2 regions of the Alloalcanivorax sp. C16-1 genome follow, and region 1 is predicted to be linked to the other one. Evidence: predicted binding sites of a transcription regulator. Region 1 holds the regulator's gene; the other holds the start of a gene.
What was found. The regulator sigma-54, encoded in region 1, starts transcription at its own class of promoters, with help from an activator protein. The targets are predictions, from matches to a motif close to TGGCACNNNNNTTGCTNT.
Positions count from the first base shown of each region.

Region 2: a site for sigma-54 is predicted at 6,183-6,200, ahead of glnL (nitrogen regulation protein NR(II)). Genes of this name have one in related genera too.

Region 1 covers NZ_JBKFTK010000002.1:126,042-133,836, reverse strand. The annotation lists gene lptC (LPS export ABC transporter periplasmic protein LptC) at 1-354, shown strand, start outside; gene lptA (lipopolysaccharide transport periplasmic protein LptA) at 332-859, shown strand; gene lptB (LPS export ABC transporter ATP-binding protein) at 860-1,585, shown strand; gene ACLD0W_RS07765 (RNA polymerase factor sigma-54) at 1,718-3,163, shown strand; gene hpf (ribosome hibernation-promoting factor, HPF/YfiA family) at 3,211-3,510, shown strand; gene ptsN (PTS IIA-like nitrogen regulatory protein PtsN) at 3,529-4,002, shown strand; gene rapZ (RNase adapter RapZ) at 4,025-4,879, shown strand; gene ACLD0W_RS07745 (HPr family phosphocarrier protein) at 4,876-5,145, shown strand; gene mgtE (magnesium transporter) at 5,218-6,576, shown strand; gene ACLD0W_RS07735 (BPSS1780 family membrane protein) at 6,596-7,537, opposite strand; gene ACLD0W_RS07730 (BPSS1780 family membrane protein) at 7,534-7,795, opposite strand, start outside.
Region 2 covers NZ_JBKFTK010000004.1:173,106-180,900, reverse strand. The annotation lists gene ACLD0W_RS14615 (alpha-L-glutamate ligase-like protein) at 1-188, shown strand, start outside; gene ACLD0W_RS14610 (sulfatase-like hydrolase/transferase) at 267-2,105, shown strand; gene ACLD0W_RS14605 (tRNA (5-methylaminomethyl-2-thiouridylate)-methyltransferase) at 2,181-3,284, shown strand; gene ACLD0W_RS14600 (sulfurtransferase TusA family protein) at 3,288-3,536, shown strand; gene glnA (glutamate--ammonia ligase) at 3,760-5,166, shown strand; gene ACLD0W_RS14590 (DUF4124 domain-containing protein) at 5,335-6,084, shown strand; gene glnL (nitrogen regulation protein NR(II)) at 6,222-7,319, shown strand; gene ntrC (nitrogen regulation protein NR(I)) at 7,316-7,795, shown strand, end outside.

The DNA of each region.
Region 1 (7,795 bases):
CACCTGGAGCAGTTTCAACGGGAGGCGCTGACCACGCTCACCGAGCCGGATCTGCGCATGGAAAACGACAACGGCATCTGGACCATCCGTTCCCGCCGTGGTGAAGTGCGCGACAACGGCGACCTGATCGTGTTTCTGGATCAGGTCAAGGCACGCAGCGAGACCAACGGCGTCACGCTCAGCACCGACGAACTGGAGTATCTGAACGATGCCAGCCAGGTCCGCTCGCCGGGCGCGCTGACCCTGGAGCATCGCGACGGCAACACCCGCGCCGGCAGCATGCGGTCGGACCTGACCAGCGGCGAAATGACCCTCGAAAAAGGAGTGGTAAGTGAATTCACGGGCAGCAATTAAAGGGCTCGGCCTGTTCGGGCTGCTGTTCGCCGGCCTGGCCGGCGCCGCCCAGCCTCCCGGCGGCCAGCCCGTGGAGGTGAGCGCCGACAGCGCCACCTTCGAGCAAAGCGCCGGCACCGGCGTGTACCGCGGCGACGCGGAACTGATCCAGGGCAACCGGCGCCTGAACGCCGACGTGATCCGGCTGTTCACGGAGAACAACCAACTGGTACGCGTGGAGGCCACCGGCAATCCGGTGCGCATGCGCGAGGGCGAGGACCTGCAGGCGCGGGCCAGGAACCTGGTCTACGACCTGCGCGCCCGGCGGCTGGTGCTTACCGGCGACGCCCATGTGGACCACCAGGGCAACACCTTCGAGGGCGCCCGGGTGCAGTACAACCTGGATTCACGGCGGGTGGACGCCAGCGGTGAAGGCGACAAGCGCGTGCGGCTGGTGATCCCGGCCAAGAACACCGAGCCGGCCGGCGAAAACGGCGCTCAAGACGGCAACACGGAGACCCCCTGAATGGCACATCTGAGCGCCCATAACCTGGCCAAAAGCTACAAAAGCACCCGCGTCATCGAGGACGTGTCCCTGGAAGTGGAAGCCGGCCAGATCGTCGGCCTGCTGGGCCCCAACGGCGCCGGCAAGACCACCTGCTTCTATATGATCGTGGGTCTGGTGGCCGCCGATGCCGGCCGCATCGAAATCAACGGCGACGACATCACCCACCTGCCGATGCACGGCCGCGCCCGCCGGGGCATCGGCTATCTGCCCCAGGAAGCCAGTATTTTCCGCCGGCTCACCGTGGAGCAGAACATCATGGCGATCCTGGAAACGCGCAAGGAAATGACCAAGGCGCAGCGCGAGGAGCAACTGGAAAGCCTGCTCAGCGAGTTCCACATCGACCACATTCGCGACTCCATGGGCATGAGCCTGTCCGGCGGCGAACGCCGGCGGGCGGAAATCGCCCGCGGGCTGGCCACCAACCCGGATTTCATCCTGCTGGACGAGCCCTTCGCCGGCGTCGATCCGATCTCGGTGAACGACATCAAGGGCATCATCCGCCACCTGAAGGAACGGGGCATCGGCGTGCTGATCACCGACCATAACGTGCGCGAAACCCTGGACATCTGCGACACGGCCTATATTGTCAGTACCGGTCACATCATCGCCGACGGCGACGCCACCACCATTCTCGGCAACCAGCAGGTTCGCGACGTCTACCTGGGGGCGGACTTCCGGCTATAACCGGAACCGGCCACCCGCGCCGGCCCCGCCCTACACCCTCGCCCCGGGAAAAGCAACACTTGGCATGATTATTGCTTAAAGCAAATTAATGCTGCTATGCTGCCCGACTTCGGGAACGAGCGACCCAGTAGCATGAAACCCACTCTACAACTGCAAATCGGCCAGCAGCTGACCATGACGCCCCAGCTGCAGCAGGCAATCCGCCTGCTGCAGCTGTCGACGCTGGACCTGCGCATGGAGATCCAGCAGGCGGTGGAGAACAACCCCCTGCTGGAGCTGGAAGACGGCGCCGAGGACTTTTCCGCGGACGACCCGGACGGCGACGGCGAGATGGAGCTGGAGCGCGACGACGCCCTGGACGACCTGGTCGAGGGCAGCGTGGAAACCGACAGCGAGTGGGACGACCTCTATGTGGGCCAGAGCAGCGCCGGCGCCGGTGAAGGCGACGACGCGGACGCCTGGCAACAGCGCCACGCCAACCCGGACACCCTGCTCGACCACCTGGAGTGGCAGCTCAACCTGACCCCGATGAGCGACCGCGACCGGGTGATCGCCCAGATCATCCTGGAAGCCCTGGACGAGCGCGGCTATGTCACGGTTTCCCTCGAGGATCTGGTGGGCACCGCCGAGACCCAGATCGCCGACCCGGACGACCCGTTGGAAGACGACGAGGTGGTGGCGGTGCTGCACCGCCTGCAGCAGTTCGACCCGGTGGGCGTGGCCAGCCGCGACCTGGCCGAATGCCTGGGCGTGCAATTGGCCCAGCTGGCCGCCGACACCCCTCATCTGGACACCGCCCGCGCCCTGCTGGTCCACCAGGAGCTGTTGGAAAAACACGACTACGCCGGCCTGCGTCGCGCCCTGGCGGTGAGTGAGGCGGACCTGGTGGCGGCACTGGGTCTGCTGCGCACCCTGGACCCGGCACCGGGCCAGCAGATCGGCGGCGACACCGCCGACTACGCGGTGCCCGACGTGGTGGTGCGCGCCCACCGGGGCGGCTGGCGGGTGGAGCTCAACGAAGAGGTGCTGCCCAAGGTCAATCTGCAGGCCCAGTACGCGCAGATGGCGCGGCAGGTGGGCGGCGACGACGGTCAGTACCTGCGCAACTGCATGCAGGAAGCCAAGTGGTTCCTGAAAAGCCTGCAAAGTCGCAACGACACCCTGCTCAAGGTCGCCAGCCGCATCGTCGAGGTGCAGCAGGACTTCTTCAACTACGGCGAGGAAGCCATGAAACCGCTGGTGCTGGCCGACATCGCCGAGGCGGTGGAGATGCACGAATCCACCATCAGCCGGGTCACCAACCAGAAATTCATGCTCACGCCCCGGGGCGTGTTCGAGCTCAAGTACTTCTTCTCCAGCCATGTGGACACGGACGGCGGCGGTGAGTGTTCCTCCACCGCCATTCGTGCCATCATTAAGAAGCTGGTCGCCGCCGAGAACCCTCGCAAGCCGCTCAGCGACAACAAGCTGGCAAGCCTGCTCAACGACCAGGGCATCAAGGTGGCGCGCCGCACCGTCGCCAAGTACCGCGAGGCGATGCGAATCCCGTCCTCCAGCGCGCGCAAGCGGCTGGTCTAGGCCGGACCGGAACGGATATCTCTTCGACAAGAGAGAAGGAGCCAGCTATGCAGATCAACCTCAGTGGCCACCATCTGGACATCACCGACGCCCTGCGTGACTACGTGGACGAGAAGTTCGCCAAACTGGAGCGCCACTCCGACCAGATCACCAGCGTTCAGGTGATCCTTTCCCCGGAGCCCAAGAGCCATAAGGCGGAATCCACCATTCATATATCCGGAGCGGACCTGTTCGCCACCGCCCAGGCGGACGACATGTACGCGGCCATTGATGCGCTGACCAGCAAGCTGGACCGGCAAATTCTCAAACACAAGGAAAAGACCGTGGGCCGCAAGCACGGCCACTAGGTCGCCCAGAACCCGATTATGCGAGTACGCGAACTGCTCACCGAAGACCGCACCTATGACGACGTGGCGGTCACCAGTAAAAAACGGTTGCTCGACCAAATCGCCCAGCTGGCCGCGGCCAGCTGTGGCGGCCTCAACGAGCAGGAAGTCTTCGACGCCCTGGTGGCCCGCGAAAAGCTGGGCTCCACCGGCATCGGCGAGGGCATCGCCATCCCCCACTGCCGGCTGGGTCACTGCGACGCCGCCATCGGCCTGCTGCTGAAGCTGTCCGAACCGGTGGACTTCGACGCGGTGGACGGGCGTCCGGTGGACCTGGTGTTCGTGCTGCTGGTGCCGGAACAGAACCCGGAACAGCACCTCAAGACCCTCAGCCACCTGGCCAATCTGTTCAACGACGACGACTACCGCAGCGACCTGCGCCACGCCCACGGCAATCAGCGTCTGTATCAGACCGCGGTGGAATCGGAGGCCGAAATTCGCCTGGCATCCTGAGCCGGTCGGCCGGACCATCGCTATGAAACTGACCATCCTCAGCGGACGATCGGGCTCGGGCAAGACCACCGCCCTCCAGGCCCTGGAAGACCACGGCTATTATTGCGTGGACAACCTGCCCCTGGGCCTGCTCCCCACCCTCGCGGCGCAATTGCAGAACGAGGACCACGCGCCGCAGCGCGTGGCGGTGGGCGTGGACGCCCGCAACCTGCCCCGCCAGTTGCTGGCGTTCAATCGCATCATTGAGGAACTGCGCCAGCAGCCGCTGGACACCGAGATCATCTTTCTCGAGGCGGAGCCGGCCACGCTGTTGAAGCGGTTCAGCGCCACCCGTCGCCGGCACCCCCTGAGCGGCGACGAACGCACCCTGGCCGACGCCATCGAGCTGGAAGCCAAACTGCTGGCCGATATCCGCCAGCTCGCCGATCTGGTGATCGACACCAGCAACCTGGACGTGCACACCCTGCGCAATATGATCCGCCAGCGGGTGGCGCGCCGGGACGTGCGGCTGTCCCTGCTGATCCAGTCGTTCGGCTACAAGAACGGCCTGCCCCACGACGCCGACCTGGTGTTCGACGTGCGCGCCCTGCCCAACCCACACTGGCAGGGGGACCTGCGCCCGCTCACCGGCCGCGACGACAAGGTGGCCGAGTTTCTGCGCGGCCACCCGGAAAGCGGCGCCATGCTCGACGACATCTTTCACTTCCTGGACCGCTGGCTGCCCGCCTACGGCGCCAACGATCGCAGCTACGTGACCGTGGCGGTGGGCTGCACCGGTGGCCGCCACCGCTCGGTCTACATCACCGAACAGCTGGCCCAACGGCTGCGCGAAAAGGGCGTGCCCCTGCACGTGCGCCACCGGGAGCTGGATGGATGATTGAGCGGAACCTGACGATCACCAACAAGCTCGGCCTGCACGCCCGCGCCGCCGCCAAGGTGGTGAGCGTATCCTGCCGCTACAGCTGCACCATCCAGGTGCTGCACGGCGAGCGCCAGATCGACGCCAAAAGCATCATGGGCCTGCTGATGCTGGGCGCCGCCAAGGGCACCACCCTGACGGTGCGGGTGGACGGCGAGGACGAAGTGCCCGCCATGGACGAACTGGCCGACCTGTTCGAACGCAAGTTCGACGAAGGCGAGTAGCGGCCGCTTTTTCACCCTTTGATCCTTCCCTGGCCGGCGCTGGGTTAAACTGGCGCACAGCGAGGAGGGGTCATGTCCGAACAAAGTCAGCACAAGCGCAATCTCAACGCCGTTAACCGGGCCCTGGCCGGGGGCACCTTTTCCCAGGTGCGCCAGTTGCTCAACAGCCTGCCCGGCGCCGAGACCGCCCACCTGCTGGAATCCTCCCCGCCCCGGGAACGGGAAATTCTCTGGCGCCTGCTCAGCCAGGAGCAGGAAACCGAGGTGCTGCAGTACCTGGGCGAGGAGGTGCGCGTGGAACTGCTGCGCGACCTGCCGCCGGAAGAACTGGTCCCGCTGATCGAGGATCTGGACACCGACGACCTGGCCGACCTGCTGCAGGAATTGCCCGAGCAGGTCACCAGCCAGGTGCTGGCCGCCCTGGACGCGCAGAACCGGGAACGCCTGGAACAGGTGATGAGCTACCCGGAGGACACCGCCGGCGGCCTGATGAACACCGACGTGATCACGGTGCGCCCGGAGATCACCTTCGGCGTGGTACAGCGCTATCTGCGCCGTCGCGGTGAAATCCCCGAAACCACCGACAACCTACTGGTGGTCAATCGCCGCAACCAGTTTATCGGCGTGCTGCCGCTGACCCGGGTGCTGATCTCCGACCCGGGCACCACGGTGCGCGAAGCCATGCGCACCGACGTGGAGGCGATCCCCGCCGACCGCCCCGCCCACGACGTGGCCAAGCTGTTCGAACGGCTCGACCTGATCACCGCCGCGGTGGTGGACGAGAACGGCGTGCTGGTGGGCCGGATCACCATCGATGACGTGGTGGACGTGATCCGCGAGGAAGCGGACCACTCGCTGATGGGCATGGCCGGCCTGGACGAGGACGAGGACACCTTCGGCTCGGTGTGGCACACGGTGCGGCGCCGTTCCCTGTGGCTGGGCATCAACCTGCTCACCGCCCTGGCCGCCTCGGCGGTGATCAGTCTGTTCGAAAACACCCTGGAAAAAGTGGTGGCCCTGGCGGTGCTGATGCCGATCGTGGCCAGCATGGGCGGCATCGCCGGCAGCCAGACCCTGACGCTGGTGATCCGCGCCATGGCCCTGGGCCAGGTGCAGGAAGGCAATACCCGTTATCTGTTCACCAAGGAACTGGCGGTGGGCGCGCTCAACGGCCTGCTCTGGGCCCTGGTGATCGGCGCCACCGCCGCGCTCTGGTTCGACGACGCCAGCCTGGGCATGATCATCGCCTCGGCCATGGTGCTGAACCTGGTGGTGGCCGCCGGCGCCGGGGCCCTGATTCCCATCGCCATGAAACGCATGGGCATCGACCCGGCGCTGGCCGGGTCGGTGGTGCTCACCACCATTACGGATGTGGTCGGGTTCTTCGCGTTTCTGGGGCTGGCGACGATTCTCTACGCCAGTTTGCTCTAGCGGCCTGGCGGCCGCCTCCTCACAAATCCGGCGTGGCGTCCGGTTCGTCGTCGCCGACGCCGAAGATATCCCGGAACGAGGCGTAGACGGACACCGTGGTCAGGGCCAGCAAGAACAGGGCGAACACCAGGGACAGGAGGCCGCTGACCAGGCCCACCACCAGCATGGCCAGGCTGTCCGCGCCGAACAGCAGATTCGCGCCGGCCAGCAGCACACCGAGCAACACCGCCAGCAGCAGCAAGAACAGCATCGGCACCAGGCCGTACCAGAGCATCGGCAGCCAGTTGCGAAGCACCGCCACCAGACTCTCCTTCAGCGCCGGCAGGGGCCGGCGGTCGCCGAAGAACACCAGCGGCACCTGAAACCAGATCACCGCCATATAGGGGATCGACACCGCCACCATGATCAGCATCAGCAGCGCGGTCTTGATGATACCCATCTGCCCGAACGCCGAGGCGGAGGCCGGATCCAGGGGCTCGCCCTGGAAGCCGGCGGTAAACAGGGCGGCGATTTCCCGGCCGAACAGCAGCAGCGCCGCCGCCACCATCACCAGGGTGAACAGAATCTGCAGCCCCACCTGGGTCAGGCCGGTCAGGAACAGGGGCCCGGTGCGCTGGGAAAAGCCGGCGAACAGCTGCCCGAAATCGAACTCCTCATCGTGCCAGCGCCGCCAGGCCAGTTGCATCAGACCGGCCGCCAGCACCGGCCCGATCAGCGTCGGCGCGAAGTTGCCGAGCACCGGCACGAACAGTCCGAGCAGGCTGATGCCCATGATCACCGCCATGAACACCAGCAGGGCCAGGCACCAGAGCACCCGGTTGGCGGCGGTGAGCCGCCAGGCCCGCCGCCACCACAGCCAGCCATGGCCGATCGGCCGGCGCCTGGCGGCGCCGACCCGCTCGGGGCCGGGGCCGGCGGGCCCGCCCAGGTCCGCTTCCGGGCCCTGGTAGGGATTGATCATGACGCGGTCAGGACCTGTTTAAAGGACAGATAGAAGGCGCCGGCCAGGATCGGCATCACGAACAGCCAGCCGAGCAGCGCCGGCAGCGCCGCCAGCGCCACGATCACGGTGGCCACCAGACCGTAGACGACCATCGGGATCAGGTTCTTGAGGCACGCCTGGAAACTGAGTTTCAGGGCCCGGCCCGGGCCGGTATCGGTGAGCATCACCAGCGGCACGGTGAAGTAGAACAGAAACGCCACCAAGGTGACCACGACC
Region 2 (7,795 bases), on a different contig from region 1:
ACGCGCGGCCGGGGCTGAACATCCAGATCGCCAACGACGACGGCCTGCTGCGCCGCTGCCAGATCATCGAGAAGCACATCGAACAACGCGGTGCCAAGGCCGGCACCGAGGAAACCGCCAGCCGCGTGGCGCGCTCCAAGCAGTGGTTCGCCGTGGCGGAGCTGCCGGAGACACCCGGCGCCGGTTGACCCCCCCACCGGCGCATTAAGTTTTTATTAAGACAGGCGACGTACTGTCGGCGAATTATCAGCCGACAACCCCTCGCCATGACCTCCGCCCCCTCGCGCCCCGGCTTTCCCGGGCTGTTCTTCGTGCTCAACTACCTGCTGCTGCTGGCGGTGGGGCTGTACATCGCCCATGGCCAATGGCTGCCGCCGGAGGACGGGCCCGCCGCCCTGTTCGTGGCCGCCGCCCTGGTGGGCTACACCGCTCTGTACCTGCTGCCCGCCTGGCTGCTCAGCGTGCTCTGGCATCGCTGGGTGGATCCCCGCACGGCGCGCGGGCTGGCGGTGGCCCTGGCCTCCGCCACCCTGTTGTTGCTGCTGGTGGACAGCCAGATTCATCGCCTTTACGGCTTCCACATCAACGGTTTCGTCTGGAATCTGCTGATCACCCCCGGCGGCATCGACTCCATGGGCGGCGGCGATGGCATGACCCGGACCGTGGCGCTGATCGCCCTGGCGGTGGTGGGGTTGGAGGCAGGGCTGATGGCCCTGGCGCGGCGTCGGCCGCCCCTGTCCCTGCGCTGGCGCCGGGTGCTGGCGCTGCTGCTGTTGTGCATGGCCGGTGAGCGGGTGGCCTACGGGCTCAGTGATCTGGAGGCTTACCGACCGGTGCTCAACGCCGCCCGCGCGGTGCCGTTCTACCAGCCGGCCACCTTTGAGGGCCTGGCCCGGGATCTGGGCTATACGCCGCCGCCGCGAACCGAGCTGTCGGTGTCCGCCGACGGACCGCTCGACTACCCGCTTCACCCGTTGTCGGTGCCCGCCGATGCGCCGTCGCCCGACATTCTGGTGCTGGTGGCGGAATCCCTGCGCGCGGACATGCTGACCCCGGAAATCATGCCCAACCTTTGGCGCTTCGCCGAGCGCCACGGGCGCCGTTACACCGACCATATGAGCGGCGGCAACGGCACGCGCATGGGTATTTTTTCGCTGTTCTACGGCCTGCCGGGCAACTACTGGTTTCCGTTCCTGGAAAGCCGCCGGCCGCCGGTGCTGATCAGTGAACTGCAGCGCCGGGACTATCGTTTCGGCCTCTACACCAGCGCCCGCTTCAGCTATCCGGAGTTCGACCGCACCGTGTTCGCCTCGGTGCCGTCCTCGGCCATGGTCAGTGACGATCAGGGCCCCGGCTGGCGCCGCGACCGGCGCAATGTGGACCGGCTGCTCGACTTTATCGGCGGCGACCGGACGCGACCGTTGTTCGGCTTTATGTTCTTCGAATCGCCCCATGCCCGCTATTACTTTCCCGAGGAGAGCGTCATCCGTCCGGATTACCTGCGCGAGCTGAACTACGCCACCATGGACGTGCAGCGGGACATGCCGGGCATCTTCAATCGTTATATCAACGCGGTGCACCACCTGGACCAGCAGCTGGGCAGGGTGCTGGACCGGCTGGAGCGCGACGGACGTCTGGACGACACCCTGGTGGTGATCACCGGCGACCACGGCGAGGAATTCATGGAACACGGCCGCTGGGGGCACAACTCCGCCTTCCACGACGAGCAGGTGCGGGTGCCCCTGGTGGTGGCCGGCGCCGGCATCACCCCGGCGGTGGTGACGCGGCCCACCAGCCATCTGGACGTGGCGCCGACCCTGCTGCGGCGGCTGGGGGTGACCAATCCGCCCGCTGACTTCGCGGTGGGCGTGCCCTTGGAGCAGGCGCGACCGGACCGCTACCGGCTGGCCGCCAGTTGGGACGCGGTGGCCTACCTGGGCCCGGACTACAAGGTGGCGATGCCGATGAACGCCGGCGGCCTTGGCGAAATGACCGTGGCCCGGGCCGGGGACGAGCCGGCGGTGGACGCGGACGCGGTCATGGTGCGCGTGCGTGACCGGCTGGCCCGGGTGCTGAAAGACATGTCCCGTTTCTATCGGCGGTGACGGCCCCGTGATTTGAGGGCCCGGGATTTGCTATACTCTGCCGCCCAATTTTTGAGCAACGCGCTGAGCAGAGTTATGTCCGAGGCCGCAACCCCGATCACCCCACCCGAACCCCTCCAGCGGCGCGCCGTGGCGCTGGTGTCCGGCGGGCTGGATTCCATGCTGGCGGTGAAGGTGATGCAGGAGCAGGGCATCCATGTGGAAGGGGTGAATTTCTTCACCGGCTTCTGCGTGGAAGGCCACACCCATGCCATCCGCAAGAAGGATCAGGACAAGAACAAGCGCAACAACGCCCTCTGGGTGGCCGAAAAGCTGGGCATCAAGCTGCACATCGTGGATATCTCCGAGGAGTACAAGGATGTGGTGCTCAACCCCAAGCACGGCTACGGGGCCAACCTGAACCCCTGCCTGGACTGCAAGATCTTCATGGTCAACCAGGCCACCCTGATGCTCAACAAGGCCCGCGAGCTGGCCGGCGAAAAGGGCTTCGACTTCATCGTCACCGGTGAGGTGGTGGGCCAGCGGCCCAAGAGCCAGCGCAAGGAAACCATGCCCATCATCAGCAGCGAGTCCGGCGCCGACGACCGGCTGCTGCGGCCGCTGAGCGCGCGTAACCTGCCGGAAACCCTGCCCGAACGCGAGGGCTGGGTGGACCGGGAACAGCTGTTCGACTTCTCCGGCCGCAACCGCAAGCCGCAGATGGCCCTGGCCAAGCGCTTCGGCCTGGAGGAATACGCCCAGCCCGCCGGCGGCTGCTGCTTCCTCACCGACGAGTCCTACTCCAACAAGCTGGCCGACCTGTGGCGCGCCCGCAACGAGCGCCGCTATGAGCTGGACGACATCATGCTGCTCAAGGTGGGCCGCCATATCCGCCCGGCGCGGCACTACAAGCTGATCATCAGCCGGGAAGAGGGCGAGAACCGCTTCCTGGAAGGTTACCGCTACCAGTTCACCAGCCTGACCACGGCCAGCTGCCCGGGGCCCCTGGCCCTGGTGGACGGCAAGTTCGAATCCGACGACGAGCTGCGCCAGGCCGCCGCCATCGTGGCGCGCTACTCCAAGGGCCGCGGCGACGACCAGGTGGTGGTGGAAGTGAAGGAGCCCGGTGGCGTGGCCCGGGAGGTGGCGGTGGCCCCGGCGCGGCCGGATCAGATCCCGCTGGCCTGGAATGTGGGCTGAACCATGACCGATACCATTCATGATCTGGACGTGCGCCGCCAGCTGTGCCCCATTCCGGTGATCAAAACCCAGAACCGGGTGAATCAACTGGCGCGGGGGGAGGTGCTGCGGGTAACCTGCACGGACCCCGGCGCGCTCAACGATATTCCCGCCTGGTGCCGCATCAACGGCCACGAAGTGCTGGAAACGCGGCGTGAGGACCACGAGGTGGTGATCACCCTCAAAGTGGGGGAGCCTTCGGTTGCACTGTAGTGGTGCTCACATTTTGATGTGCGCACCAATTTAGTGCTTTGTGGCCCCGGCCAGGGCACTTTACGCCCCGGATGGCCGGGGATGCGCCAAAAAAGGGCTGGCACAATAATTGCTCTCCCTATTGGCGTGCAGGCCCAGGTGGCCGAGAATACCGGTTTTTCGCGTGTCCGCGCCGCGGCGGCGAGCAGCCAGAAACATACCCGTTCCAGGAGGACGCTCAACAATGTCTGAAAAGACGCTGAAACTGATCAAAGACAACGACGTGAAGTGGGTGGACCTGCGTTTTACCGACAGTCGTGGTAAGGAGCAGCACGTGACCCTGCCGGTGGGCGAAATCGACGACGATTTCTTCCAGGACGGCAAGATGTTCGACGGCTCCTCCATCGCCGGCTGGAAAGGCATCAACGAGTCCGACATGATCCTCATGCCGGAAGACGAAACCGCGGTTCTCGACCCGTTCACCGACGTGGCCACCCTGAACCTGCGCTGCAACATCGTTGAGCCCGCCACCATGCAGGGTTACGAGCGCGACCCGCGTTCCGTGGCGCTGCGCGCCGAGGAATACCTGAAGTCCACCGGCATCGCCGACAGCGCCCTGTTCGGTCCGGAGCCGGAATTCTTCGTGTTCGATTCGGTGCAGTGGAAGTCCGACATGTCCGGCTCCATGTACAACATCTACTCCGAAGAAGCGGCCTGGGTGTCCGCCGATGAGTTCGAGAAGAACAACATCGGTCACCGTCCGGGCGTGAAAGGCGGCTACTTCCCGGTACCCCCGGTGGACAGCCTGCACGACCTGCGTGGCGCCATGTGTGCCGCCATGGAGCAGATGGGTCTGGAAATCGAAGTGCACCACCACGAAGTGGGCACCGCCGGCCAGTGCGAGATCGGTGTGGGCGCCAACACCCTCACCAAGAAAGCCGACGAAGTGCAGATCCTCAAGTACTGCGTGCACAACGTGGCCCACGCCTACGGCAAAACCGCCACCTTCATGCCCAAGCCGCTGATCGGTGACAACGGTTCCGGTATGCACGTGCACATGTCCCTGTCCAAGGACGGCAAGAACCTGTTTGCCGGTGACGAGTACGCGGGCCTGTCCGAAGAAGCGCTGTTCTACATCGGCGGTGTGATCAAGCACGCACGCGCCCTGAACGCCTTCACCAACGGTTCCACCAACTCCTACAAGCGTCTGGTGCCCGGCTTCGAAGCCCCGGTAATGCTGGCGTACTCCGCCCGTAACCGTTCCGCTTCCATCCGGATTCCGTGGGTGAGCAACCCGAAAGCGCGTCGTATCGAGACCCGCTTCCCGGACCCGTCCGCCAACCCGTACCTGTGCTTCGCCGCGCTGATGATGGCCGGCCTGGACGGCATCAAGAACAAGATCCACCCGGGCGACGCCATGGACAAGGATCTGTACGACCTGCCGGCGGAAGAAGCCAAGGACATCCCGACCGTGTCCCATACCCTGACCATGGCGCTGGACGCCCTGGAACAGGACAAGGAGTTCCTGATGGCCGGCGACGTGTTCACCGAGGACATGCTGGACGGTTACATCCAGCTCAAGCGCGACGAAGTGGAGCGCCTGAACATGACTCCGCACCCGGTCGAGTTCGACATGTACTACAGCTGCTAAGCTCCGGCGACGCAGTCACGAAAAACCCCGCTCCGGCGGGGTTTTTTTATGGTCCGTCGCGGTGAAACCACCACGCCCTCCGGCCGGATTTGTGGCGCCGGCCCTTTTTTCGGAGGCCGCCAGCCCGCAGAATCGAACCACTACCGCACCGTACCCGGGGAAGGATCCATGAGCACCAGGCAGATTCTCGCAGCCGTTTCCATGTTGATGGTGGCCGTCGCCGCGCCGGCCCGGACCGTGGACGCCGATGTGGACCGGCCCGGCGAAGGCGGTGGCGCCATCTATCGCACCGTGGACGAAAACGGCAATGTGCTGTTCACCGACAACCCGCCGGACAAGGGCCGCGCCGAACCGGTCCAGGTCGGCCCGGTGAACACCATGGAGGGCCGCCGGGAGGCGTTGCCGGTGCTGGCGCCGGACCAGCCGGAACCGCGGGAAGACACCACGGAACCGGCGCCGGCGGACGCCGGTTACCGGGCCCTGCGCATCACCACCCCGGCGGACGGCGCCACCGTGCGCATGCCCCAGGACAATCCGGTGGCGGTGCAGGCCAGCGCCGAGCCGGCCCTGCTCAACGGTCACCGGCTGGTGATCCTGGATAACGGCCAGCCGGTGGACGGCGGCGCGCTGGATTTTCCCAACCCCGGTCCCCACCGGTTGCAGGCGGTCATCGAGGACGAAAACGGTCGCCGCCTGATCACCTCCTCCCCGGTGACGCTGCATGTGCACCGCACCAATATCGACAGCTCCGGAAAGGCGGGCGGTGGCAGCGCCTTTCCCACCCGCGCCGGCTCCGCCCAGCGCGGTGACGCCGCCGGCCGGGCCGGCGCCGCCCGTTCCGGCGGTGCCGCGCAACGGGGCAGCGGCGCCGCCCTGGGCAGTGGCGCCCAGCGCGTCACCCGCCCCGCCAAACCCTGATTGCACTAAATCGGTGCATTGTTCGCGCCGACTTTCTACACTGCACCGGTACGACCCGCCGGGTCGCCCGCTGACGGGGCCGCGAGCCCCGTTCCGGGTGGCCTGATAATTGCTTATGCCCTGTTATGGGCCGAATGATGAATACCGAAACGGTGCTGCAGAAACGATTGCTCGACCACCTCCGCACCGCGGTGATGATGCTCGACGCCGACCTGCGTGTGCGCTACCTGAACCCGGCGGCGGAAATGCTGCTGTCCACCAGTGCCGCCCGGGTGCTGGGCCAGCGCCTGCCGGACTATTTTTTCGATGACGAGGACGCCCGGGGCGCCCTCAAACAGTGCATCGAGGAAGGGCACCCCTTTACCCGACGGGAAGCGCGGCTCAACGTGGCGCCGGGCCAGCAGGCCATGGTCGACTACAGCGTCAGCCCGATCCACGAGCCCGGGCAGGCCATGGCGCTGCTGATCGAAATGCAGTCCCTGGACCGGTTGTTGCGTATTACCCGGGAGGAGGGCCTGATCCACGCCCACCAGGCCACCCGGGCACTGGTGCGCGGCGTGGCCCACGAAATCAAGAACCCGCTGGGCGGGATTCGCGGCGCCGCGCAATTGCTGGAGCGCGCGCTGCCGGACCCGGAACTGGCGGAATACACCCGCGTGATCATCGACGAGGCCGACCGCCTGCGCTCGGTGGCCGACCGCATGCTGGGCCCGCGCAAGCCGCCGGCGTTCGCCCCGGTGAATGTGCACGAATGCCTGGAGCACGTGCGCCAGTTGCTGCTGGCCGAATATCCGCAAGGCGTGGCCCTGGTGCGCGATTACGACGTCAGCCTGCCGGACGTGACCGCCGACCGGGATCAGCTTATCCAGGTGCTGCTCAACCTGATGCGCAATGCCATGCAGGCGCTGCTGGAAGCCGGCACCGAGAATGCCCGGGTGGTGATGCGCACCCGCGTGCTGCGCCAGTTCACCATCGGCTCCCAGCGCCACCGGCTGGTGCTGCGCGTGGACATCGAGGACAACGGTCCCGGCATCCCCGAGGATCTGCAGGAAACGATTTTCTATCCCATGGTCAGTGGCCGGGCCAACGGCTCCGGGCTGGGGCTGTCCATCGCCCAGTCGATCATCAGCCAGCATCAGGGCCTGATCGAATGCGAAAGCGTGCCCGGACGCACCCTGTTCAGCCTGCTGCTGCCCATGGAACCGCTGGATACAACGGAGAGTAATGGATCATGACGGCAACCATTTGGGTGATCGACGATGATCGTTCCATTCGTTGGGTGCTTGAAAAAGCGCTCAGCCAGGAAGGGTTCCAGCTGGCCTGTTTCGAGGACGCCGACGAAGCGCTGAACCGGCTGGACGAAGGTGCCGCCGAACCGGACGTGCTGATTTCCGACGTGCGCATGCCCGGCACCGACGGCCTGCGCATGCTCAAGATCCTGCAGCGCAACAACCCGACTCTGCCGGTGATCATCATGACCGCCCACTCCGACCTGGATTCGGCGGTGGCGTCCTACCAGGGCGGTGCCTTCGAGTACCTGCCCAAGCCGTTCGACGTGGACGAGGCGGTGGCGCTGGTCAAGCGCGCCATCAAGCATCGCCAGGAGGCGGAGCAGGAAGTGGCGCCCGCCGCCGAGGAGACGCCCACCGAGATCATCGGCGAGGCGCCGGCCATGCAGGAGGTGTTCCGCGCCATCGGCCGCCTCAGCCAC